Regions from separate parts of the Streptomyces sp. NPDC043878 genome, predicted to be linked through region 3. Evidence: riboswitches for the same ligand, from Rfam matches in the RefSeq annotation. Region 3 holds a riboswitch; each other region holds the start of a gene.
What was found. Region 3 has a riboswitch for S-adenosylmethionine ahead of AC07AZ_RS10210 (aminotransferase class V-fold PLP-dependent enzyme). Riboswitches for the same ligand answer to the same signal wherever they lie in the genome.
Positions count from the first base shown of each region.

Region 1: linked by a shared signal. The riboswitch ahead of thrC (threonine synthase) and the one ahead of AC07AZ_RS10210 (aminotransferase class V-fold PLP-dependent enzyme) in region 3 are both predicted to bind S-adenosylmethionine.
Region 2: linked by a shared signal. The riboswitch ahead of AC07AZ_RS15715 (amino acid ABC transporter permease) and the one ahead of AC07AZ_RS10210 (aminotransferase class V-fold PLP-dependent enzyme) in region 3 are both predicted to bind S-adenosylmethionine.

Region 1 is NZ_JBWKDW010000007.1:85,320-92,803, reverse strand. Features, by position in the region: gene AC07AZ_RS12200 (cold-shock protein) at 1-124, opposite strand, end outside; gene AC07AZ_RS12195 (MoaD/ThiS family protein) at 567-842, opposite strand; gene thrC (threonine synthase) at 953-2,236, opposite strand; SAM riboswitch class I at 2,252-2,406, opposite strand; gene AC07AZ_RS12185 (glucosyl-3-phosphoglycerate synthase) at 2,566-3,510, shown strand; gene AC07AZ_RS12180 (alpha,alpha-trehalose-phosphate synthase (UDP-forming)) at 3,628-5,106, shown strand; gene otsB (trehalose-phosphatase) at 5,094-5,963, opposite strand; gene AC07AZ_RS12170 (DUF3263 domain-containing protein) at 6,405-6,638, opposite strand; gene AC07AZ_RS12165 (ABC transporter substrate-binding protein) at 6,679-7,484, opposite strand, start outside.
Region 2 is NZ_JBWKDW010000010.1:9,872-17,355, reverse strand. Features, by position in the region: gene AC07AZ_RS15745 (NtaA/DmoA family FMN-dependent monooxygenase) at 1-424, opposite strand, end outside; gene AC07AZ_RS15740 (LLM class flavin-dependent oxidoreductase) at 445-1,659, opposite strand; gene AC07AZ_RS15735 (putative leader peptide) at 1,734-1,820, opposite strand; gene AC07AZ_RS15730 (GNAT family N-acetyltransferase) at 1,817-2,638, opposite strand; gene AC07AZ_RS15725 (ABC transporter substrate-binding protein) at 2,713-3,738, opposite strand; gene AC07AZ_RS15720 (amino acid ABC transporter ATP-binding protein) at 3,815-4,639, opposite strand; gene AC07AZ_RS15715 (amino acid ABC transporter permease) at 4,636-5,619, opposite strand; SAM riboswitch class IV at 6,013-6,120, opposite strand; gene AC07AZ_RS15710 (glutathione S-transferase C-terminal domain-containing protein) at 6,219-7,088, opposite strand; gene AC07AZ_RS15705 (putative leader peptide) at 7,224-7,349, opposite strand.
Region 3 is NZ_JBWKDW010000005.1:271,600-279,083, reverse strand. Features, by position in the region: gene AC07AZ_RS10225 (hypothetical protein) at 1-160, opposite strand, end outside; gene AC07AZ_RS10220 (rhomboid family intramembrane serine protease) at 318-1,061, shown strand; gene AC07AZ_RS10215 (Lrp/AsnC family transcriptional regulator) at 1,058-1,339, shown strand; gene AC07AZ_RS10210 (aminotransferase class V-fold PLP-dependent enzyme) at 1,379-2,740, opposite strand; SAM riboswitch class IV at 2,921-3,037, opposite strand; gene trpD (anthranilate phosphoribosyltransferase) at 3,122-4,186, opposite strand; gene qcrB (cytochrome bc1 complex cytochrome b subunit) at 4,320-5,984, opposite strand; gene qcrA (cytochrome bc1 complex Rieske iron-sulfur subunit) at 5,981-7,048, opposite strand; gene qcrC (cytochrome bc1 complex diheme cytochrome c subunit) at 7,045-7,484, opposite strand, start outside.

The sequences.
Region 1 (7,484 bases), on a different contig from region 3:
CCAGGGTGCGGTAGCCGTCCATCTGAATCGCGCTGTAGTGGACGAAAACATCCGCACCACCGTCGACCGCGATGAAGCCGTACCCCTTCTCCGCGTTGAACCACTTGACGGTGCCCTGAGCCATGCCTAACTCCCCTATTACTGGCCCTTGCGCAGACCCGCACTTCGCGGATCCGGGTCAGACCTCACCCCCCCACATGGACGGGGGCGTGCGCCGGAACGCGTCGACCGCGGCCGAATGTATCTGCCCAACTGCCCTCTGCAACAGGTCAATCGGACGAGAATTCCAGGCATGACCGGTCGGGAATATACGGAGAATTCGCCCGACTTCAGGGCAAGTCGGGCTCCATAAAAGGAGTGAATGGCGCAAAATACCCGCACACTTTGGCCATTTATCGTCGCACGCGGAGCCTGAACTCATATGCGTCCGTCATGCGGAAGGCCGCGGGTTCCCCAACTGTACCGCGCTCAACCATACAGAATTACCCCCTCCGCTTCTCTCACGGAGGGGGCAATCACATGAACTCTTGGTGACCGGTATTACCGAGGGTAATAATCGGCCTCGGTCAGCCGCCGGCCACGGCCGGGATGATCGACACGCCCGCGCCGTCGGGGGTCGCCGTCTCCAGCCCCTGCTCGAAACGCACGTCGTCGTCGTTCACGTACACGTTGACGAATCGGCGCAGCTTTCCCTGGTCGTCCAGGACCCGGGCGGCGATACCGGTGTGGTTCTTCTCCAGGTCGGTGATGACCTCGCCGAGGGTCCCGCCCTCGGCCGTCACCTCGGCCTTGCCTCCGGTGTAGGTGCGCAGGATGGTGGGGATGCGGACGTTGACGCTCATAACGTGTGACCTCCGGTCGGATAGGGCGCTGATGTGGGCGCGGGGCCGCGTCGATGTGGAGCTCCGCCGCGTGGGCGCGACCAGCCCCACGGCCCGCAGACGAACGACGGCTAGCCGAGACCGGCGTCCCGGAAGGATTCCAGGTTCGGACGGATCGTCGCGGTCAGTCCGGTGTCGGCCACCGCATCCAGCGTCTTGAGGCCGTCACCCGTGTTGAGCACGACCGTCGTCAGCGTCGGGTCCAGCAGACCGCTGTCGACCAGCTTCTTCGTGACCCCCACCGTCACCCCGCCGGCGGTCTCGGCGAAGATGCCCTCGGTCCGGGCGAGCAGCCGGATCGCGTCCACGATCTGCTCGTCGTTCACGTCCTCCACCGCGCCGCCCGTGCGGCGCGCGATGTCGAGGACGTACGGCCCGTCGGCCGGGTTGCCGATGGCCAGCGACTTGGCGATGGTGTCCGGCTTCTGCGGCCGCACGACGTCGTGGCCCGCCTTGTAGGCGGCCGACACCGGGGAACAGCCCTCCGCCTGCGCGCCGAAGATCTTGTACGGCCTGTCCTCGACCAGCCCGAGCCTGATCAGCTCCTGCAGACCCTTGTCGATCTTCGTGAGCTGGGAGCCGGAGGCGATCGGCACCACGAGCTGGTCGGGCAGTTCCCACCCCAGCTGCTCGCAGATCTCGTAGGCCAGCGTCTTGGAGCCCTCGGCGTAGTACGGCCGCAGGTTGACGTTGACGAAGCCCCAGCCCTCGCCGGCCGGGTCGCCGATCAGCTCGGAGCAGAAGCGGTTCACGTCGTCGTAGTTGCCCTCGATGCCGACGAGCTCCCCGCCGTACACCGCGGCCATGACGACCTTGCCCTGCTCCAGGTCGTGCGGGATGAACACGCAGGAGCGGAAGCCGGCCCGGGCGGCGGCGGCGCCGACCGCGCCGGCCAGGTTGCCGGTGGAGGAGCAGGACAGGGTGGTGAAGCCGAAGGCGCGGGCGGCCTCGATGGCCTGCGCGACGACGCGGTCCTTGAAGGAGTGCGTCGGGTTTCCGGAGTCGTCCTTGACGAACAGCCGGCCGGCGTCGACGCCCAGCTCGCGGGCCAGGTTGTCGGCCCGCACGAGCTTGGTCCAGCCGGGGTTGATGTTGGGCTTGTCCGCCACGTCGGCCGGGACGGGCAGCAGCGGCGCGTACCGCCAGATGTTCGCCGGTCCCGCCTCGATGCGCTTGCGGAGTTCCTCGGTGTCGTAGGCCGAGAAGTCGTAGGCGATCTCGAGCGGGCCGAAACACTCCTCGCAGGCGAAGACCGGGCCGAGGGGCACCCGGTGGCCGCATTCGCGGCAGGAGAGCGCGGCGGCGGGGCCGAGGTCCACTGAGTCGGTGGTGCTTGCAACGGTCTGCACAGCCATGGAGGCGAGGCCCTTTCCTCATCTTCCTCACGACGCGTTTCGCCATGAGACGGATTTGGCACCTTCCCTAGCCGGGAGCCTCGCGTGATGATCAACAGTGATCCACGAGACCGGCTGGAGGGTTGCCGGGGCTTCAACGGGCCGTATCCCTCTGCCCCTCTGGATGAGCGGTATGTAGTTGTACGCGCAACGACCCCCGACATGCGATGGTCATCAGCGTTGTTCAAGACTGTAACCGAAGGCCAGGACAGTTGAGATAGTCGTCCGCACCGCGAGATGGATCACAGCCGATCACCTCTCGCCGACAGAACGCAGAGGAGCCGCGCACTGTGCTGGAAGAAGTCGAGCGCTGGCTGAGCAACCGCTCCTGGTCCATGACCAGTCGCCCGCTGCACAAGGTCCTGGCCGCGAAACGCATGACGGGCCAGACGGTCTCCGTCGTGCTGCCCGCGCTCAACGAGGAGGAGACGGTCGGTGACATCGTCGCCGTGATCCGTCACGACCTCATGCATCAGGTCCCGCTCGTCGACGAGATAGTCGTCGTCGACTCGGGGTCGACCGACCGCACCTCCGAGGTGGCCGCCGCGGCCGGCGCCCGGGTCGTCCACCGCGACGACATCCTGCCGCACATCCCGCCCGTGCCGGGCAAGGGCGAGGTCCTGTGGCGCTCGCTCCTGGTGACCAGCGGGGACATCGTCTGCTTCATCGACGCGGACCTGAAGGAGTTCTCCTCCGACTTCGTCTCCGGGATCGTGGGGCCGCTGCTCACCGATCCCGGGGTCGACCTCGTCAAGGCGATGTACGACCGTCCGCTCGGCGGCAGGGCCGGCCAGGGCGGCCGGGTCACCGAGCTGATGGCCCGCCCGCTGCTGAACATGCACTGGCCCCAGCTCGCCGGCTTCGTGCAGCCGCTCGGCGGCGAGTACGCGGCCCGCCGCTCCCTCCTGGAACAGCTCCCGTTCCCGGTGGGCTACGGCGTGGAGCTGGGCATGCTGGTCGACGCCCTGCACCTCGTCGGCCTCGACGCCCTGGCCCAGGTCGACGTCGGAGTGCGCAAGCACCGTCACCAGGACGGCCAGGCACTGGGCCGGATGGCCGCCGCGATCTACCGCACGGCCCAGCTGCGGCTGGCCCGCGGCCACCTGATCCGCCCCTCCCTCACCCAGTTCGAACGGGGCGAGGACGGCTTCGAGCCGCGCACGTACTCCGTGGACACCGAGGAACGGCCGCCCATGGTGGAGATCGCCGAGTACGCCACCCGCAAGGTGGCCTGACCGGGCCGGGCGCGGGGGCCGTGCCGCGGACCGAACCGAGCCGCCCACGGCCCCCGCACCCGCCGTAGGACCGGACCGCACGTTTGAGCGTTTACGGGCCGGGCTAGGTTGAGGCGTATGGCTTCCACCCGCGCTGCTCAGGGCGCCCAGGTACTCGTCGCGTCCAACCGCGGCCCGGTCTCCTACGAGGTGCGGGAGGACGGCTCGCTGCACGCCAGGCGTGGCGGCGGCGGGCTGGTCTCCGGCCTGTCCGCGATCGGGCCCGACGCCGGCGCCCTGTGGGTGTGCTCCGCCCTCACCGACGGCGACCGCGAGGCGGTCCGGCGCGGGGTCGGCGAGGACGGCGTACGGATGCTGGACATCCCCGCCGACGTGCACGCCGACGCCTACAACGGCATCGCCAACTCGGTGCTCTGGTTCGTCCACCACCTGCTGTACCAGACCCCGCTGGAGCCCGTCTTCGGCGCGGAGTTCCGCCGCCAGTGGGCGTCGTACGAGACCTACAACCGGGCCTTCGCCGAGGCGCTGGCGCAGGAGGCGGCCGAGGGCGCGGCGGTCCTCGTGCAGGACTACCACCTGTGCCTGGTGCCGGGCATGCTCCGCGAACTCCGCCCCGACCTGCGCATCGGCCACTTCTCGCACACGCCGTGGGCGCCGGACGCCTACTTCCGCATGCTGCCCGACGACATCCGGGCCCAGCTGGTGCGCGGCCTGCTCGGCGCCGACCAGCTCGGCTTCCTCACCTGGCGCTGGGCGACCGCCTTCGCCGAGTGCGCGCAGGCGGTCGACGAGGGCATCGGGCGGGAGTGGCCGCAGCAGGGGCCGCGGGTGCTCACCCACGGCGGGGCGTCCGGGCGCCGGACCCGGATCGGGGTGCACGGCCTCGGCGCCGACGCCGAGTTCCTGCGCGCCCGCGCCCACGAGGCGGACGTCGAGGAGCGGATCAGGGCGCTGCGCGGCGAGATCGGCACGGCCCCGGACGGCAGCCCGCGCAGGACGATCGTGCGGGTGGACCGCACCGAGCTGTCGAAGAACATCGTGCGCGGCCTGCTGGCCTACCGGCAGCTGCTCGACGACCACCCCGAGTGGCGCGAACGGGTGACGCACGTGGCGTTCGCCTACCCCTCGCGGCAGGACCTCGCCGTCTACCGGGACTACACGGCCGAGGTGCAGCGGGTGGCCGAGGAGATCAACTCCCACTACGGCACACCGGACTGGACGCCGGTCGTGCTGCACGTCAAGGACGACTTCGCGCGGTCCCTGGCCGCCTACCGGCTCGCGGACGTGGCCCTGGTCAACCCCATCCGGGACGGCATGAACCTGGTGGCGAAGGAGGTCCCGCTCGTCTCCGACGAGGGGTGCGCGCTGGTGCTGTCCCGGGAGGCGGGGGCGTACGAGGAGCTGGGCGAGGACGCGATCGTCGTCAACCCCTACGACGTGATCCAGACGGCCCGGGCGCTGCACACCGCGCTCGGCATGCCGCACGGCGAGCGCGGCGAGCGCGCGAAGCGGCTCGCCGCGGCCGCCACCGCGCTCCCGCCCGCCCAGTGGTTCCTGGAGCAGCTGACCGCGCTGCGGGAGATTCAGCCCAGCTGAGCGGCGAGCCCGGTGAGCAGTCCCACGACGCCCGCCGGGCCGTCGACCACCAGGTCAGCGCGCTCCCGCAGCTCGCTCACCTCATCGCTGCCGCTGCACACCAGCAGCCCCGGGGTGCCGTCGGAGCGCAGCGTGTCGACGGCGGTGAAGGCGGGCAGGTCACCGAGGTCGTCCCCGGCGTACAGGACCGAGGTCGCGCCGGTGTCCCGAACGTGGTCGAGCAGCGCCACACCCTTGTCCATGCCCGGCGGGCGCAGTTCCAGGACCAGACGGCCCGGTTCGACGATGAGGCCGTGCCGGGCGGCCAGGTCGCTCAGGGGCGCGCGCAGGGCCTCGAAGGTGGCCTGGGGATCGGCGGCACGGCGGGTGTGCACGGCCACCGCCCGGCCCTTCTCCTCCACCCAGGTGCCCTGGCCGGCCCCGGCCGCGTCGAGCAGCGCCGGCAGTTCGGCGCGGACGGCGGCCACGCCGGGGTGCGGGGCGGGCGCGGTGACGGTGCCCGTGACGGCGTCCCAGCGCTCGGCGCCGTAGTGGCCGAGGACGACGAGGTGTTCGAGGCCGGGGACGCCGGCGAAGCCGCCGTGCCGGACGGCGACCTCGGCCGGGCGGCCGGTGACCACCGCCACCGAGGCGACCTTCGGCGCGAGCCGGGCCAGCGCGGGCACGGCGTCCGGGTGGGCGCGGGCCTGCTCGGGGTCGGCGACGATCGGCGCGAGCGTGCCGTCGAAGTCGAGCGCGATCACCGCCCGGCCGGGCCGCGCCAGCAGGGCGGCGAGCCCGTCCCGCCCCTGCCGGGTCGAGGGCTCGGGGAGGCGGAGGGGGTCTGCGGGGTCCGTGAAGTCCTTGTGGCTGCCCATGACTGGACCCTATCCACGAGTCCCCGACGACACGCTTCCCGGCCCTTCCGAGCCTGTCCCGGCCTCTTCTCGCAACCGCCCCCGAGCGCCCTGGGGCCGCCCCGGAACCGGAGTGCAAGCCGGCTCAGCGCTCGGACCTGGCCGGGGGGGCTGGCCCCGGACCGACACGCGGCCGGCCCGGGGCCGGTTCCGGGATCGGCCCGCGGCCGGCATGGGACCCGAGCGCCGGCCGGCTCAACGCTCCGCGCCGGCGGGGCCCGGCCCCGGCACACCGCTGGCCCGTGGCCGGTTCGCGATCGGCCCGCAGCCGGCACGGGACCGGTTCGCGATCGGCCCGCAGCCGGCATGGGACCGGAGCGCCGGCCGGTTCAGCGCTCGGCACCGGAAGGGGGCCGGAGGCGGCTGGCACCCGGGGCGGCCGGGGGCGGAGCGTCGGGCTGATCAGCGTTCGGCGCGGCGTGCCTCTCGGACTCGCCGCAGGCGGTTGACCGTCACCGGGTCGTGCGCCAGCGCCCGCGGGTCGTCAAGGAGCGCGTTGAGCAGCTGGTAGTAGCGCACCGGCGCCAGCCCCAGCTCCTCGCGTATCGCGCGCTCCTTCGCGCCGGGGCCCGGAAACCCGCGGCGCTCCAGCGCGAGGACGTCCTGTTCGCGGCGGCCGAGCTGCTCCTGGTCCATGCCCCGCACGGTAGTCCCCGCCACCGACAGCGCGCCGGGGCTACTCGGTGTTCTGCGCGGTCGACGCCGTCGTCTGGAGCCGGCTCAGTATCGAGGCGGGGTTGCCGCCGGGGGCGACCGCCTGGCCGATCTCCTTCTTCACGTCCGCGCTGACGTCGGCCCAGGAGGTCTTTCCGACCGGCGGGAGTTCGGAGAGCGGGAGTTCGGTGAGGAAGGGCTTGAGGGCCGCGTCCCGCTTCGCCCCGCCCATGACCTCGGACGCGGAGGTGGTGACCGGCAGCAGGTCGTACTCGCGGGAGAAGGCGAGCACGTTCTTCTTGCTGTAGACGAAGTCGAGGAAGTCACCGACCTGTTCGGCGTGGCCGTTCTTCTTGAAGGCCATCATCCAGTCGGCGACACCCATCGCGACCTTGCTCTGCGCCTGGGCGCCGGGCATCGGCACCATGCCGAACTTCACGCCCTTCGCGGCGGCGCTCTTCATCAGCGAGGGGTGCCCGTTGAGCATCCCCACCTGGCCGTCGGCGAAGGCCGCGAACGCGGTCGCGCGGTTGAGCTTCCCGGGCGCGACCGGCCCGGTCAGGCCCTTGCCGACCAGGTTGTCCTTGAGCCAGGTGAAGGTGTCGATGTTCTGCGTCGCGTCGATCTGGTAGGTGCCGAGCTGGTCGGTGTAGCCGCCTCCGCCGCTGAGCATCCACTGCATCGTCTCGGCCTGCGCCTCCTCCGGGCCCAGGGGCAGCGCGTACGGGTACTTCACGCCGGCCGCCTTGAGCGCCGCCGCGTCGCTCGCGAGCTCGCCCCACGTCTTCGGCGGGGTGATGCCGGCCTTCGCGAAGAGGGTCTTGTTGT
Region 2 (7,484 bases), on a different contig from region 3:
CCCGGCGGAAGTTCTCGCCGGTGAAGGCGTCCCAGGAGGTGACGACGTTCCACGCGGCGCGGCCGCCGGAGAGGTGGTCGAGGCTGGCGAACTGGCGGGCGACCTCGTAGGGCTCGTTGAAGGTGGAGTTGATGGTGCCGGTCAGGCCGAGGTGGTCGGTGACGGCGGCGAGTGCGGCGAGGACGGTGAAGGTGTCGGGGCGGCCGACGACGTCCAGGTCGTAGATCTTCCCGCCCTGTTCGCGCAGCCGGAGGCCCTCGGCGAGGAACAGGAAGTCGAACCTGGCGCGTTCCGCGGTCCGCGCGAAGTGCGCGAAGGAGCTGAACTCGATGTGGCTGCCGGCCTCGGGGTCGCTCCACACGGTGGTGTTGTTGACGCCCGGGAAGTGGGCGGCCAGATGGATCTGCTTCAGCGGCTTGCTCATGGGTCTGCGGTCCTTCCGGCTCAGGCGGTGGCGTAGCGGTTGGCGGGGCGGGACAGACCCAGCAGTCCGCGCAGGGTGTCGGCCTCGTAGGCGCGGCGGAAGGCGTCGCGGCGCTGGAGTTCGGGGACCAGGGCCCGGGTGATGGCCGGCAGGTCGTGGCCGTGGACGGCGGGGCGCAGCCGGAACCCGGTGAGACCGGCGGACTGCAACTCCTGTAGAAGGTCGGCGAGTTGCGCGGGGGTGCCGGTGAAGATCCGTGCGTCGGAGCGGTATTCCGCGCCGGCCAGGGTGTCGAGGCGGTCGCGGCGGGCGGCGGCCTCGGCCGGGTCGTCGTCGAGGAAGACCACCAGGTCGCCGAAGACGTGCACCGGCTCGCCGGCCCGCCCGGCGGCCTGCTGTTCGGCGCGGATCTCCGCGACGATCGCGCGCGCCTGGCCGGCGTCGTGCGGGGTGACGTAGCCGATGTCCGCCTGGCGGGCGACCAGGCGGTAGGGCACGGTCTGGTGGGCGAGGGCGCTGACGATCGGCTGGCCCTGCGGCGGACGCGGGGTGATCGAGGGGCCCTTGACGCTGAAGTGGCCGCCCTCGAAGTCGATGTAGTGCAGTTTGTCGCGGTCGATGAAGCGGCCGGTGGTGACGTCGCGGATCTCCGCGTCGTCCTCCCAGCTGTCCCAGAGCCTGCGCACGGCCTCCACGTGGTCGGCGGCCTCGTCGAAGAGGTCGGTGATCAAATCCTGGGCGGCGGGGCTGTCGAAGGTCTCGACGCGGGGGATCGTGCGTCGGCCGAAGTGGGCGGCCTCGTTCGGGCGGGCGCTGATCTGCACCCGCAGGCCCGCCCGGCCGGTGCTCACATAGTCCAGGGTGGCGATCGCCTTGGAGATGTGGAACGGCTCCGTGTGTGTGGCCACCACCGTCGGCACCAGACCTATGTGCCGGGTCAGCGGCGCGATACGGGCCGCGGTCAGGACGGCGTCGAGGCGGCCGCGGACCTGGTCGGTGCGCGCGTCCGGCTCCAGCAGATGCGAGGACTGGAGGCCGAGGCCGTCCTCGAAGGTGACGAAGTCGATCAGGCCGTGCTCGGCCTCGGCTACCAGTTCGGCCCAGTGGCCGGCGGTGAACAGGTCCCGGGGCCTGGACACCGGCTCCCGCCAGGAGGCGGGGTGCCAGCCGGTGCCGTCGAGGGCGACGGCGAGGTGCAGCGGGGAAGAAGGAGAAGCGGAGGGAGAAGGGGACACGGGTGGGTGCCTTCCTGGAGGTCCGTACGGGAGCACCGGCCCTCACGGGGAAGGGCCGGGCGGGGGCAACGGCGTCAGGAGCAACAGAGCGCGCCGGCCACGCGCTGGAGGTCGATGTGCGGCCGGGAGTGGAGGTGGGCGGAGCGCAGTACGCGTGTCACGTCCGCCACCTCCGTCCGTCGGGCCCGGGGGGCCGTGCGGGCCCGCGCCGAGCGCGTCTGCTCCCCCGTCCCAACGGTCCGGTCGAGCCGTCTGTTCCGGGGGTGCGGACCTGCACGACCGGCGAGCGGCGGCGCAGGGTGAAGCCGAGCGACTCGTACAGCCGGATCGCCGGGGTGTTGGCCGCGGCGGCGTGCAGCAGCGGGGTGTCGCCGCGGTCGCGGATGCCGGCGGCTACCGCCCGCACCAGCCGGGTGGCCAGGCCCCGGCCGCGGTGACCGGGGTCGGTGCAGACGGCGCTGATCTCCGTCCAGCCGGGCAGCCGGATCCTCTCCCCCGCCATGGCGATCAGCCGCCCCCGGTGCCGGATGCCCAGGTAGGTGCCGAGGGCGACGGTCCGCTCCAGGAACGGCCCCGGCCTGGTCCGGGCGACGAGGTCGAGGATCTCCGGCACGTCGGCGGGCCCGAGCCGGACCGCTTCGGGCGCGGGCTCGGCCCGCAGGGCGGTGTCGACGAGCTGGACGCCCGCTCCGGCGCCGACCACCTCCCAGCCCTCGGGCACGGCGTCGACGGGCTTGAGCCGTACGACCGTTCCCGGGCCGGCGAGGGTGTGCAGGTCGGCCCAGGCGGCGGGGTCCGAGGGGTCGGCGAGGGCGGCGAAGGCGTAGACGTCGGCCGGGTAGCGTGCGGCCCGGCCGATCCGCTCGGCGAAGTGGGCGTGCGGGCCGGTGAGCGCGGCCCAGACGGCGTTGTCGAGCAGGGGGTGCGGGTCGAGCACGGTCCGGGCTCCGCCTCCGTGGAGGTGGGTCTGACGGGTCACGGAGGCGGAGTCCTTTCCTCGCTTGCTGGTCAAACCGGTTCCGCCGGACTGGGCCGGGCGTTTTCCGGGGGCGGTCAGGAGTCGGTCAGGGGCAGTCCGGGCGGGTTGACCTCGGACTTGGCGACGGCCTCGTTGGAGAGGTTCCAGGCGGCCAGCCACTTGGCGTACTGGCCGTTGTCGATCAGGTGGTTGATGGCGTCGGCGAGGGGCTTGGCGAGCCCGCTGCCCTTCTTGGCGGTCGCCGCGATCAGGCCCTGGAGGGACGCGCCGGCGCCGGAGTACGTGCCGGCGTTGACCGTCGGCGCGTTCGTCTTCGCCGTCTGGGTGACGTGGTAGGCGACGCTCGGGTTGGGGGCGAAGTAGGCGTCGATCTTGCCGCTGCTGAGCGCCAGATAGGTGCTGTTGTTGTCCTGGAAGTACTTGATGGTGAGCTTCTTGCCCTCGCTCTCCAGCTTCTTCTTCCAGGCGATCAGGATGCGCTCCTGGTTGGTGCCCGCGCCGACCGAGACGGTCTTGCCCGCGAGGTTCTCGTAGTCGCCGTCGAACTTCCAGCCGGCGGACTTCAGCGCCTCGAAGCCGAGGTTGTCCTGCCGGTAGGAGGCGAACTCGTACTTCGCCTTCCGCTCCTCGGTGTCGGTGACGTTGGTGAAGGCGACGTCGACCTTCCCGCTGTCGATGCCGACGAAGAGGTTCTCCCAGGTGAACCGCCTGGTCTCCGGCTTCAGACCGAGCACCGCGGCGACCAGCCGGCCGAGGTCGGGCTCGGAACCGGTGAGGGTCTTCTGGTCGCTGCCCACGTATCCCAGCGGCGGGGAGCCGGACGGCAGGGTGCCGCTGCCGATCACGAGCTTGCCGCTCTTCCTGACGGCTGCCGGCAGTTCGGCGCTGATGGACTTGACCTCGGACACCTTGAGGGTGGTCTCCTTGGCGGCGCCGTTGGAGAACCGGCCGACGGTCACGGCTCCGGAGTCGGCGCTGTCGGTCCTGGTGGCCGCGTCGCTGTCACCACCGCAGGCGGCGAGCCCGGTGGCGAGAGTGGCGACCGCGGTGGCCGCGGTGATGCCGCGAAGCAGGCTCCGTCGGGTGAAGTGGGTAGGCATGGCCGTCCTTTGTCACTGATGAGAGAGGGTGAAGGGGGGCGTGGGGGGAAGTCGTGGCGCACGGTGTCCCGGTGGGTCAGAGCACCTTGCTGAGGAAGTCCCGCGTCCGCTCGTGCCGGGGCCGGTCCAACACCTCGCCGGGCGGCCCCTGTTCGACGATCCGGCCGGCGTCGATGAACACGATCCGGTCGGCGACCTCGCGGGCGAAGCCGATCTCGTGGGTGACGATGACCAGGGTCGTGCCGCTGGTCGCCAGGTCCTTGATGACGGCGAGGACCTCGCCGACGAGTTCGGGGTCGAGGGCCGAGGTCGGCTCGTCGAAGAGGATGACGCCGGGCCGCAGGGCGAGGGCGCGGGCGATCGCCACGCGCTGCTGCTGGCCGCCGGACAGCTGCCGGGGGTAGGCGCCGGCCTTGTCCCCGAGGCCGACCCGGTCCAGCAGTGCGCGGGCCAGCTCCCGCCCCGCGGCCCTGGAGAGTTTCCCGGTGGCCACGGGGGCGGCGGCGACGTTGTCGAGGACGGTCAGGTGCGGGAAGAGGTTGAAGTTCTGGAAGACGAAACCGATCCGGCTGCGCTGGGCGAGGATCTCCCGCTCGCTGAGTTCCTTGAGCCTCCCCCAGCCTTCGGCCGGGGGGACCCCCCTCTCCTTTCGGTCGCGCTGCCGCCGTACGCCGATCAGCTCGCCGCCCACGCTGACATGGCCGATCTCCGGCTTCTCCAGGTGGTTGACGACCCTCAGCAGGGTGGACTTGCCGGAGCCGGACGGGCCGAGGACGACGGTGACCTCGCCGGGTCGCACGGTCAGATCGATGCCGTCCAGCACCCGGTGGGCGCCGTACCACTTGTGCACGTTGTGGACCTCGACCGCGGCGGGCGCGGCCTCGATGACGTCGGCGCTCATACGGCGGCCTCCCTGCGTATGCGGGCCCTGAGGTCGGTGAGACCGGTGCGCAGCTTCTGCAGCGGCGTCGGCGGCAGGGAGCGCGTGGCACCCCGGGCGTAGTACCGCTCGACGTAGAACTGGACGACGGAGACGAGGGTCGTGAGGATCAGGTACCAGACGGTGACGACCAGGAGCAGCGGCACGATGTCACCGGGGTAGGTGGAGCCCATCGTCTGCGCCGAGCCGAACAGGTCGAGCAGGGACACGTAGAACACCAGCGAGGTGCTCTTGACCAGGCCGATCAGCTGGTTGACGTAGTTCGGGACGATGGACCTGAGGGCCTGCGGGAAGACGATCTTCGTGAACTGGTAGCCCTTCGGCAGCCCGAGGGCGGCGGCCGCCTCGTGCTGGCCCTGGTCGACGGAGAGGATGCCGCCGCGGACCACCTCGGCCGCGTAGGCCGCCTCGTTGAGGCTGAGGCCGACGACGGCGACGACCATGTCGGTGGCGAGCCGCGACTCGTCGAAGCGGAAGAAGGCGGGGCCGAAGGGCACTCCGACGCTGAGTGTCTGGTACAGCGCGCTGAAGTTGTACAGGAAGATCAGGACCACGATGAGGGGCACCGAGCGCAGCACCCAGACGTAGGTCCAGCTGACCGCGCGCAGGACGGGGCTCCGGGAGAGCCGCGCCAGCGCGAGCAGGACGCCGCCGAGCAGACCCAGCACGGCGCTGTAGGCAGCGACTTCGAGGGTGATGAGCAGTCCGTCGACGATGGTCGGCCGCAGGAACCAGTAGCCGAAACGGTCCCACTGGTAGAAGGGGTTGGTGACCAGTCCGTGCACGAACTGCGCGGCCAGGACCAGGACCACCGCGGTGGCGATCCACCGCCCGGGGCGGCGCAGCGGCTGAACGCGCTGTGCGGTGAGGGGTCTTGACGGGGTGTCGGCGGGTGGTGGCGCCTCGGCGAGGGACAGGGTGGCGCCAGGGGGTTCACTCATGGAGGGGCTCCGGCGGAGTCGGACTCCCGGGACCGCGACGAGCGCGAGCGGCCGCGGCGCGACGGCAGGGCGGGGATCGGCCTGCGGCGCGGCGGGACGCACGGAACGTACGGAGGGGTGCTGGGTGGACAACGGCGCACCGTGCGGGCGGTGTTCGTCAGGGGGACGAGCGGCGTGCCGGGCAGCGGTGCGGTGAGGGCTGGGGGGAGTTCGTCAGCCCCGACAGCGGGCACGGCCCGGTGCGGTACACAGTGCGCTGTTGACGCGGAGCAGATCGACGGCACGATCGGCGACCAGGATGTTCGCGTACGGCGGTACGCAGCCCGCGGAGCGGCGTGCGGCCGTCCTGGGAGCTGCGTACATGTCGTCACCGTCACTGTTCCGGCCCTGTGGGCCTCGCGCTTACCGAAGAGTCGTCGGTCCGGTCGTCACCTGGGGCACCCCACCGCGTGCGAGGGTTGCCGGTCAGCCAGCCAGGGCCTGTCGCTGACGCTCATGACCTTCTGGGCGTAAGTCAAGACAATCGACCGATCCGATGTCAACACCCGTCCACCTGCTGGAACAGCGGGTCGGTGGCGTGGGACCGGCCGGGGGCGCCGCTACGGCCGGAGGGCGGCGTGGGCGGCCCAGTCGAGGATCTGGACGGCCGCTCCGGCCGCCTCCAGGCCCCGGCAACGGGCGTGATGGCGGCGGGCGATGCCGTCGAGGTCGAGGTGGGCGGCGAAGGCCGGATGGGCGGCGAGGTGGCGGGCGTGGGCCCACAGCGCGGGGTGGCCGGCGATGCGGTGCACCGCGGCGGCGTCCAAATGGTGGCGGTGCACGGTGTCGAGTTGCACCAGCGTCACGAACAACTCGACGTCGGCGGCGGTGAGTTGGTCACCGATCAGGTAGTCGTGCCTGGTGAGACGCCGCTCCAGCGCGTCCAGCGTGCCGAACAGGGTGTCGAGCGCCGCCGTCCGCTGCTCGGCGTGGGCGCCGGCCTGGCCGGCGCTCTGCGCGGCCGCGTCGACGCCCTGGGCGCACAGCCGTTCCACGGTCTGGATCTCCGCCTCCGTGCCGCACGGGTACAGCGGAGGCCGCCCTCCGCCGAAGTGGCGGGCCAGGTCCCGTGTCACGTCCGGGGCGTGGGTGCTGACGATACGGCCCGACCAGTCGTCGCTGAGCACCGGCCCGACGGCCGCTCCCGCGTACCGGTGCGCGCTCGCGTCGTAGAGCGGGCGCAGCGCGGAGTACCCCCCGTCGGGACAGTCGGGGACGGCGTCCAGGACGGTCACCGGACACACGTCGGCGAGGCCGAGCAGGCTGTGCACCACGGCGATGCGCAGTCCGCCGGCGCAGGCGGTCGACAGGTGGAGGTGGTAGCGGCCGGGCACGGCGTAGTGCCCGCTGCGGGCGTCCCGGCCGATGCGGCCGCGGAAGGGCGGGGTGGGCGACGTGGAGGGGACGGGGGCGAGCGGCGTGATGGACATGGATCTCCCCGGGGTGGGTGCGCAGACGTACGCGCGGCGGAAGCGACGTCGGGCGAGCGGCGGACGGCGGGCACGCGCGCGCCGGTCAGGGCGGTGCCGCGAGGGACACCGAGGGGCGCGGGGGTGCGGCCGGGTTCAGCCGAGGGGCGGCCTGATCGCGCTGCAGACACGCTGCAGATCGATGTGCCGGCGGGAGGTGAGAAGGGGCGACGGCGGGGTCGTGCGGCTCACACGACTCCTGACCGGTCCGACGCGCCCCATGTTTCCCTACCTGTTCACTAGGATTCCCTTCAGGAGTGTGAATCCGCATCCAGGCCGCGTCAAGGGGACGTCCACCGACTGGTTACGGCGGTAGCGGGGCGCAACGCAAAAAGGGCCCCGCGGGCTCTCGCCCGC
Region 3 (7,484 bases):
TCTCACTGAGCGTCTCGCGCTCCTCGACCTTCGGCTCACCCGCGAGGTCGAGGTGGACGTACTCGACGACCTTCGACGAGCGCGTCACGTCGAAGCGGGTGAGGTTGCCGCAGAGGGTGCAACGCCACCGGGTGGCGTCGGTCGGCAGGGGAACCGTCATCGTGGGCGTCCGCTTTCCTTCTAGTGTCCGTGACGCGCCGGATTCCCCGGTGCGTGTGGCTCGTAACCCTACGGCCTGGCAGGGACCCGCCGCCCGCCCGTCCACGGCGGCGAGGCGGTCTGTGCGGTTCGGTCCGCTTACGTCATGCTCTGTGCTCATGATCGGCAACTGGAGCACGGCGGTCGGCAGGACGGTCGGCAGGGTCCGGACGTCGCCCGCACCGGTGACGTACGGCCTGATCGGCGCCTGCTGCCTGCTGTTCGCGATGGGCCCGGCCTCCGGCCTCGACCCCGCGTACGGCTCCGGCGACGGGCTGCTCGCCGCGCAGCGGGCCTACTTCCACCGCTGGGGCGTGGTCCCCGCAGAACTGTTCGAGGGCTCCCCCCGGGCCGCCCTCACCCCCGCCACGGCCCTGTTCGTGCACGGCAGCTGGGTGCACCTGCTGGGCAACATGCTGTTCCTGCACGTCTTCGGCGCGCTGACCGAGGAACGCATGGGCCGGCTCCGCTTCGCCCTCTTCTACCTCGGCTGCGGCTGCCTGGCGCTGCTGGGCTACGCGGCCGCCAACGCCGGCTCCACCCAGTCCCTGGTCGGCGCCTCCGGGGCGATCTCCGCCGTCCTCGGGGCGTGTCTGTACCTGTTCCCCGGAGCGCGGGTGACCAGCCTCCTGCCGTTCCTGTTCTTCCTGCCGCTGCGCTTCCCCGCCTGGGTCGTGCTGCCCTTCTGGGCGGCCCTGCAGTGGCTGGCGGCCGGGCGGGCGTCCCAGGGGCCCGGCGTCGCCTATCTGGCGCACCTGGTGGGGTTCACGGCGGGCTTCGGCTACGCGTGGGTGTGCTTCGGCCGTACCACTAGAGTGAACTCCGCCCCAGCTCCGGCCCCCGAGGGAGAGAACCAGCCGTGATCACCGCGATCGTCCTCATCAAGACAAGCGTGGACCGGATTCCCGAGATCGCGGAGTCGATCGCCGCCCTGGAGTCCGTCAGCGAGGTCTTCTCGGTCACCGGCACCTATGACCTGATCGCCATGGTCCGGGTCGCGCGGCACGAGGACCTCGCGGAGGTCATCCCCGGGCGCATCAGCAAGATCCCCGGGGTGGAGGGCACGGACACGCACGTCGCGTTCCGCACCTACTCGCAGCACGACCTGGAGGCGGCGTTCGCGATCGGGCTGGACTCCTGACCGCCTGAACCCCGCCTCCGGGCACCGCCGAGCGGGGCCTCACACCGCCGGGACGCAGCGACCGCCCTCGGTGCGGTACTGCCACCGGGCGCCGTCACGCACGAGTTCCCGTACGGCGCCCACGAAGCGCTCCACGTGTTCGTCGGGGGTGCCCGCGCCGAAGCTCACCCGGATCGCGTTGAGGGACTTCTCGCCCGGCGCCGCCTCGGGGGCACCGCACTCGCCCTGGGTCCCGGGTTCGCCGCCCAGCAGGGTGCGGACCAGGGGGTGGGCGCAGAAGAGGCCGTCGCGGACGCCGATGCCGTACTCGGCGGAGAGCGCCGCGGCGAAGTGCGAGCTGTTCCAGCCCTCGACGACGAACGAGATCACGCCGACGCGCGGGGCGTCGTCCCCGAAGAGCGACAGCACCCGCACCTCCGGCACCTCGGCGAGGCCCGCGCGGACGGTGTCGATCAGCTGCCGCTCCCGGGCGACCAGGTTGTCGAAGCCGGCCTCGGTGAGGGCCTTGCAGGCGGAGGCGATGGAGTACACGCCGATGACGTTGGGCGAGCCGGCCTCGTGGCGGGCGGCGGTGTCGTGCCACTCGACGTCCACTCCCCCGTCCTCGCGCCGCGTGACCTTGCGGCTGGCGCCGCCGCCGGCGAGGTACGGATCGGCCTCCCGCAGCCAGTCGGCGCGGCCGGCCAGCACGCCGGAGCCGAAGGGCGCGTACAGCTTGTGCCCGGAGAAGGCGACCCAGTCGACGTCCAGCTCCCGCACCGACACCGGGTGGTGCGGGGCCAGCTGGGCGGCGTCCAGGACGATCCGGGCGCCGTGGGCGTGCGCGGCGGCCGCCAGCTCCCGTACGGGCCACAGCTCGCCGGTGACGTTCGAGGCGCCGGTGACGCAGACCAGGGCCGGACCGTGCGGGTCACGGCCGGCGAGGGCGCGCTCCAGGGTCTCGACGGCCTGGCGCGGGGTGCGCGGGGCGTCGAGGTAGGTGACCCGGGCGTCCTTCCAGGGCAGCAGCGAGGCGTGGTGCTCGGTCTCGAAGACGAAGACCTGGCAGCCGGCCGGCAGCGCGGCGGCCAGCAGGTTGAGGGAGTCGGTGGTGGAGCGGGTGAAGACCAGCTGGTCGTCGCCGCGGCAGTCGAGGAACTCCGCGACCGTCCGGCGGGCGTTCTCGAACAGGTCGGTCGAGAGCTGCGAGAGGTATCCGGCACCGCGGTGCACGCTGCCGTAGTACGGGGCGTACGCGGCGACGTCGTCCCAGACCCGCTGGAGGGCGGGGGCGCTGGCCGCGTAGTCGAGCGCGGCGTAGGTGACCTCGCCGCCCGTGACGAGCGGGACGGTGACGTCCGCGCCCAGAACGGGCAGCGGGGCACAAAGCGACCGGGCGGCGGCAGCGGTGGAGACAGACATGGGGGAACTCCCGTGAGAAGCGGCGGAATCACGCGCGGGCGGACACGGCCCGGCGCGGGAAAGGCTGGAGAAGAGGGGATGCGGAGGCGGGGCTCTGCGGCCCTATCGCATTCGCTTGCTCACGGAGGACTCCCTCGAGACCAGGACCCCTGGGCTTCGTCCACTCGAACGAGTGGGAGGGGTCCGCGCTTGCCGCAGACCTCGCTGCCTGCGGCCTGGTCTTCACCCGGGGCACCCCGCCACGGACGGAGGGTTGCCGGACAGTCGGCCGGGGCCTCATGACTGTCACTCATGACCTGCCGGACATCCTGCCACACGGCTCCGTACGCGCAAGGCGCGGTCCGGATCGTGGACCGCGCCCCGCGTCACACCGTGCCGTCGTCAGGCGTTGCTGACCGCCACCCAGCGCTCCAGCGTCCGCCGGGCCGCACCGGAGTCGATCGACTCGGCGGCCTTCGCCATGCCGTCCCGGATCTGCTCGGCCAGCGGCCCGTTGCCGGGCTCCAGGGCGACCAGCGCGGCCGCCGAGTTCAGCAGGACGGCGTCCCGTACCGGCCCCGTCTCCCCGTCGAGCACCCGCCGGGCGACCTCCGCGTTGAACGAGGCGTCGGCGCCCCGCAGGGCCTCCACCGGCACCAGGTCGAGGCCGACGTCCCGGGGATCGAAGGGCTCCTCGGTGACCTTGCCGTCCCGCACGACCCACACCCGGGAGGTCGCGGTGGTCGTCAGCTCGTCCAGGCCGTCGTCGCCCCGGAACACCAGCGAGGAGTTGCCGCGCTCGGCGAAGACCCCGGCGACGATCGGCGCCATCCGCAGGTCGGCGACCCCGACCGCCTGTGCCCTGACCTTGGCCGGGTTGGTCAGCGGACCGAGGAAGTTGAAGGTCGTCCGGATGCCCAGCTGACCGCGCGCGGCGGCCACATGGCGCAGCGCCGGGTGGAACTTCACGGCGAAGCAGAAGGTGATCCCGGCCTCCTCGGCCACCTCCGCGACGCGCTTCGGCGTCAGTTCCAGATTGACGCCGAGCTTCTCCAGGACGTCCGAGGCGCCGGAGGCGGAGGAGGCGGCCCGGTTGCCGTGCTTGACGACCTTCGCGCCGGCGCCGGCCACGACGATCGAGGACATCGTGGAGATGTTCACCGTCCGGGCGCCGTCGCCGCCGGTGCCGACGATGTCGACGGTCGCGCCCGGCACCTCGATGACGTTCGCGTGCTCGTACATCGTCCGGACCAGCCCGGTGATCTCCTCGACGGTCTCGCCCTTGGCCCGCAGCGCCACCGCGAAGCCCGCGATCTGGGCGTCGGTCGCCTCGCCCCGCAGGATGCGGTCCATCGCCCAGGCCGTGGCCTCGGCGCTCTGGTCCCGGCCGTAGAGCAGGGCGTCCAGTACCTGGGGCCAGGAACGGCCCGCCGCGGTGTCGCCTCCAGCGGGGGTCACAGCGCTCATCAGCCGCTCCTGGGTCGGTCCCGTACCTCGGGACGCGGATCTCAACGGGACCACCCTATCCAGCCCGGACCACGGCGAAGGGCCCCCGTCCGAACACCGGACGGGGGCCCTTCGGCTGTGGCGTGCGCAGCGATCAGTGGTGGCCGTGGCCGCTCGTGATCTCCTTGTACTCCTCGACGGTGGGCTTGGGGATCTGGGACTCGTCGCCGTAGTACGCCTCGCTCAGCTTGGCGCGCAGCCTCTCGGGTCCCTTCACCTTGCGCTCGACGCCGTTCCCGTCGACCGTCGGGCCGATCTCGGCCGGCTTGTACTGCTCGTGCGCGGTGAGGGTGTGCAGCTGCTCCTGGCTGAGCGGCTCGTGCACCTCGATGAACTCACCGTGCGGCAGGCGCTTGATGATGCCCGACTCGCGGCCGTGCAGCACCTTGTCCTTGTCGCGGCGCTGGAGGCCGAGACAGACGCGCTTGGTGATGACGAACGCGATGACCGGCGCCACGAAGAACGCGACCCGGACGAACCAGGTGATGGCGTTGATCGACAGGTGGAAGTGGGTGGCGATGATGTCGTTGCCACCACCGATCAGCAGGACGAAGTACCAGGTCATCCAGGCCACACCGAACGCCGTCCGGGTGGGGACGTTGCGCGGGCGGTCCAGGATGTGGTGCTCGCGCTTGTCGCCGGTGACCCAGGACTCGATGAACGGGTACACCGCGATCGCGACCAGGACCAGCGGGAAGATCACCAGCGGGATGAACACGCCCAGCACGAGCGTGTGACCCCAGAGGTTGATCTCCCAGCCCGGCATCACACGGATCAGGCCCTCGGAGAAGCCCATGTACCAGTCGGGCTGGGCGCCCGTGGAGACCATGTCCGGCCGGTAGGGGCCCATGGCCCAGATCGGGTTGATCGAGGCGATCGCCGCGATGGCCGCGATGACACCGAAGACCAGGAAGAAGAAGCCTCCGGCCTTGGCCATGTAGACCGGCAGCAGCGGCATGCCGACGACGTTGTTGTTCGTCTTTCCGGGACCCGCGAACTGCGTGTGCTTGTGATAGAAGACCAGGATCAGGTGGCCGACCACCAGGCCGAGCATGATGCCCGGCAGCAGCAGGATGTGGATCGAGTAGAAGCGGGCCACGAAGTCGCCGCCCGGGAACTCGCCGCCGAAGAGGAAGAACGAGAGGTACGTGCCGACGATCGGCACGGACAGGATCGCGCCCTCCATGAAGCGGACACCGGTGCCGGAGAGCAGGTCGTCCGGGAGCGAGTAGCCGGTGAAGCCGGTGAACATGCCCAGGACGAACAGCAGGAAGCCGAACAGCCAGTTGACCTCACGCGGCTTGCGGAACGCGCCCGTGAAGAACACGCGCATCATGTGCACGAACATGCCGGCGAGGAAGACCAGCGCCGCCCAGTGGTGGATCTGCCGGATCAGCAGACCACCGCGCACATCGAAGGAGATGTGCATGGTCGAGTTGAACGCCTCGGACATCAGCTGTCCCTGCAGCGGGACGTAGCTGCCGTGGTACTCCACCTCGTTCATCGACGGGTGGAAGAACAGCGTCAGGTACACACCCGTGAGGATGATGATGATGAAGCTGTAGAGGCAGACCTCGCCCAGCATGAACGACCAGTGGTCGGGGAAGATCTTGCGCATGTTGGACTTGGCCAGGGAGTAGATCCCGAGCCGTCCGTCCGCCCAGTCGGCCACCCGCTCGCCGGCCGGTGCCCTGTCGCGCGAGCCGCTCGCCGAGCCGGTCGTGGCGGAGGGATTCGTGTTGCCGGGTGTAGTACTCATCCGCGCTCCCAGAAAGCAGGACCGACAGGCTCCTCGAAGTCGCCGAGCGCCTCGAGGTAGCCCTGGTCGTTCACGCCGATACGCAGCTGCGGCAGGGCGTGACCGGCGGGACCGAAGATCACCCGGGCACCGTCGGACAGGTCGAAGGTGGACTGGTGGCAGGGGCACAGGACGTGGTGCGTCTGCTGCTCGTACAGGGAGATCGGGCAGCCCACGTGGGTGCAGATCTTCGAGTACGCGACGATGCCCTCGTGCGACCACTCGAGCTCGCGCTTGTCCTTGATGTTGTCCGGCTGCAGCCGGACGATCATCACGGCCGCCTTGGCGATCTCGGTCTGGAAATCCTCGGCGTCCTCCTCCAGGCCCTCGGGCTTGACGAAGGTGAGCGAGCCGGTCACCACGTCGGAGGCGCGCAGCGGCTCGTTCGTGTTCATGTTGACGAGCAGCTTGCCCTTGGACCACAGGGTGTGGCGGAGCTTGGTGCCCGGCAGCGTGCCGAGGTCGCGCAGCAGCATGACGCCGGAGAGCGGGAACAGGGTCAGCGCACCGAACATCGTGTTGCGGATCAGCTTGCGACGGCCGAGCGCGGACTCCTTGGCACCCTGCTTGAAGTCGGCCAGGACCTTGGCCTTGACCTCCGGGGGCGCCTCGATCGGGTGACGCTCGTCGGCGATCTCCATGTCGGACATCAGGGTGCGGGCCCAGTGGACCGCGCCCGCGCCGATGGTGAACAGGGCGAGCCCCAGGGTCAGGCCCAGCGCGAAGTTCAGCGCGCTGACCCGGCCGATCGGGAAGACGTAGATCGCCCTGTCGGCCGGGATCGCCACGTAGGAGACGATGAAGCCGACCGTCGCCAGCATCGACAGCGTGAACAGGAACGCGACCACACGCTCGGACCGCTTGGCGGCCCGCTCGTCGATGTCCTGCACCCGGTGCTCGTGGGGCGGCAGACCGGGGTCGGCGAACGGGTTGCGGTCGTCCGCGACGGCCACCGCGCCGTGCCCGTGGTCGTGGGCGGCCTGCTCAGCGGGCAGGTTCTCTTCTGGAATGTCTTGGCTACTCATGACTTCTTGGCCTTTGCGGTCCGAGCGGCGACCCAGACGGCGACCGCGATCAGCGCGCCGAGTCCGAAGACCCAACCGAACAGACCCTCGGTGACCGGACCGAGTCCACCCAGCTCAAGACCGCCGGGGCTCTCGGTGTTGTCACCGTTGACCTGGTTCAGGTACGCGATGATGTCCTTCTTGTTCTGCTCCGACAGCGTGGTGTCGGGGAAGGAAGGCATGTTCTGCGGGCCGGTCTGCATGGCCTCGTAGATGTGCTTCGGGTCGACTCCGTCGAGGTCCGGTGCGAACTTGCCGTGCGTCAGCGCGCCGCCCTTGCCGGTGAAGTTGTGGCACTGGGCGCAGTTGGTGCGGAACAGCTCGCCGCCCTTGGCGACGTCGGCTCCGTCGGGGCCGAACTGCGCCTTGGTCGGAACGGACGGACCGGCACCCAGCG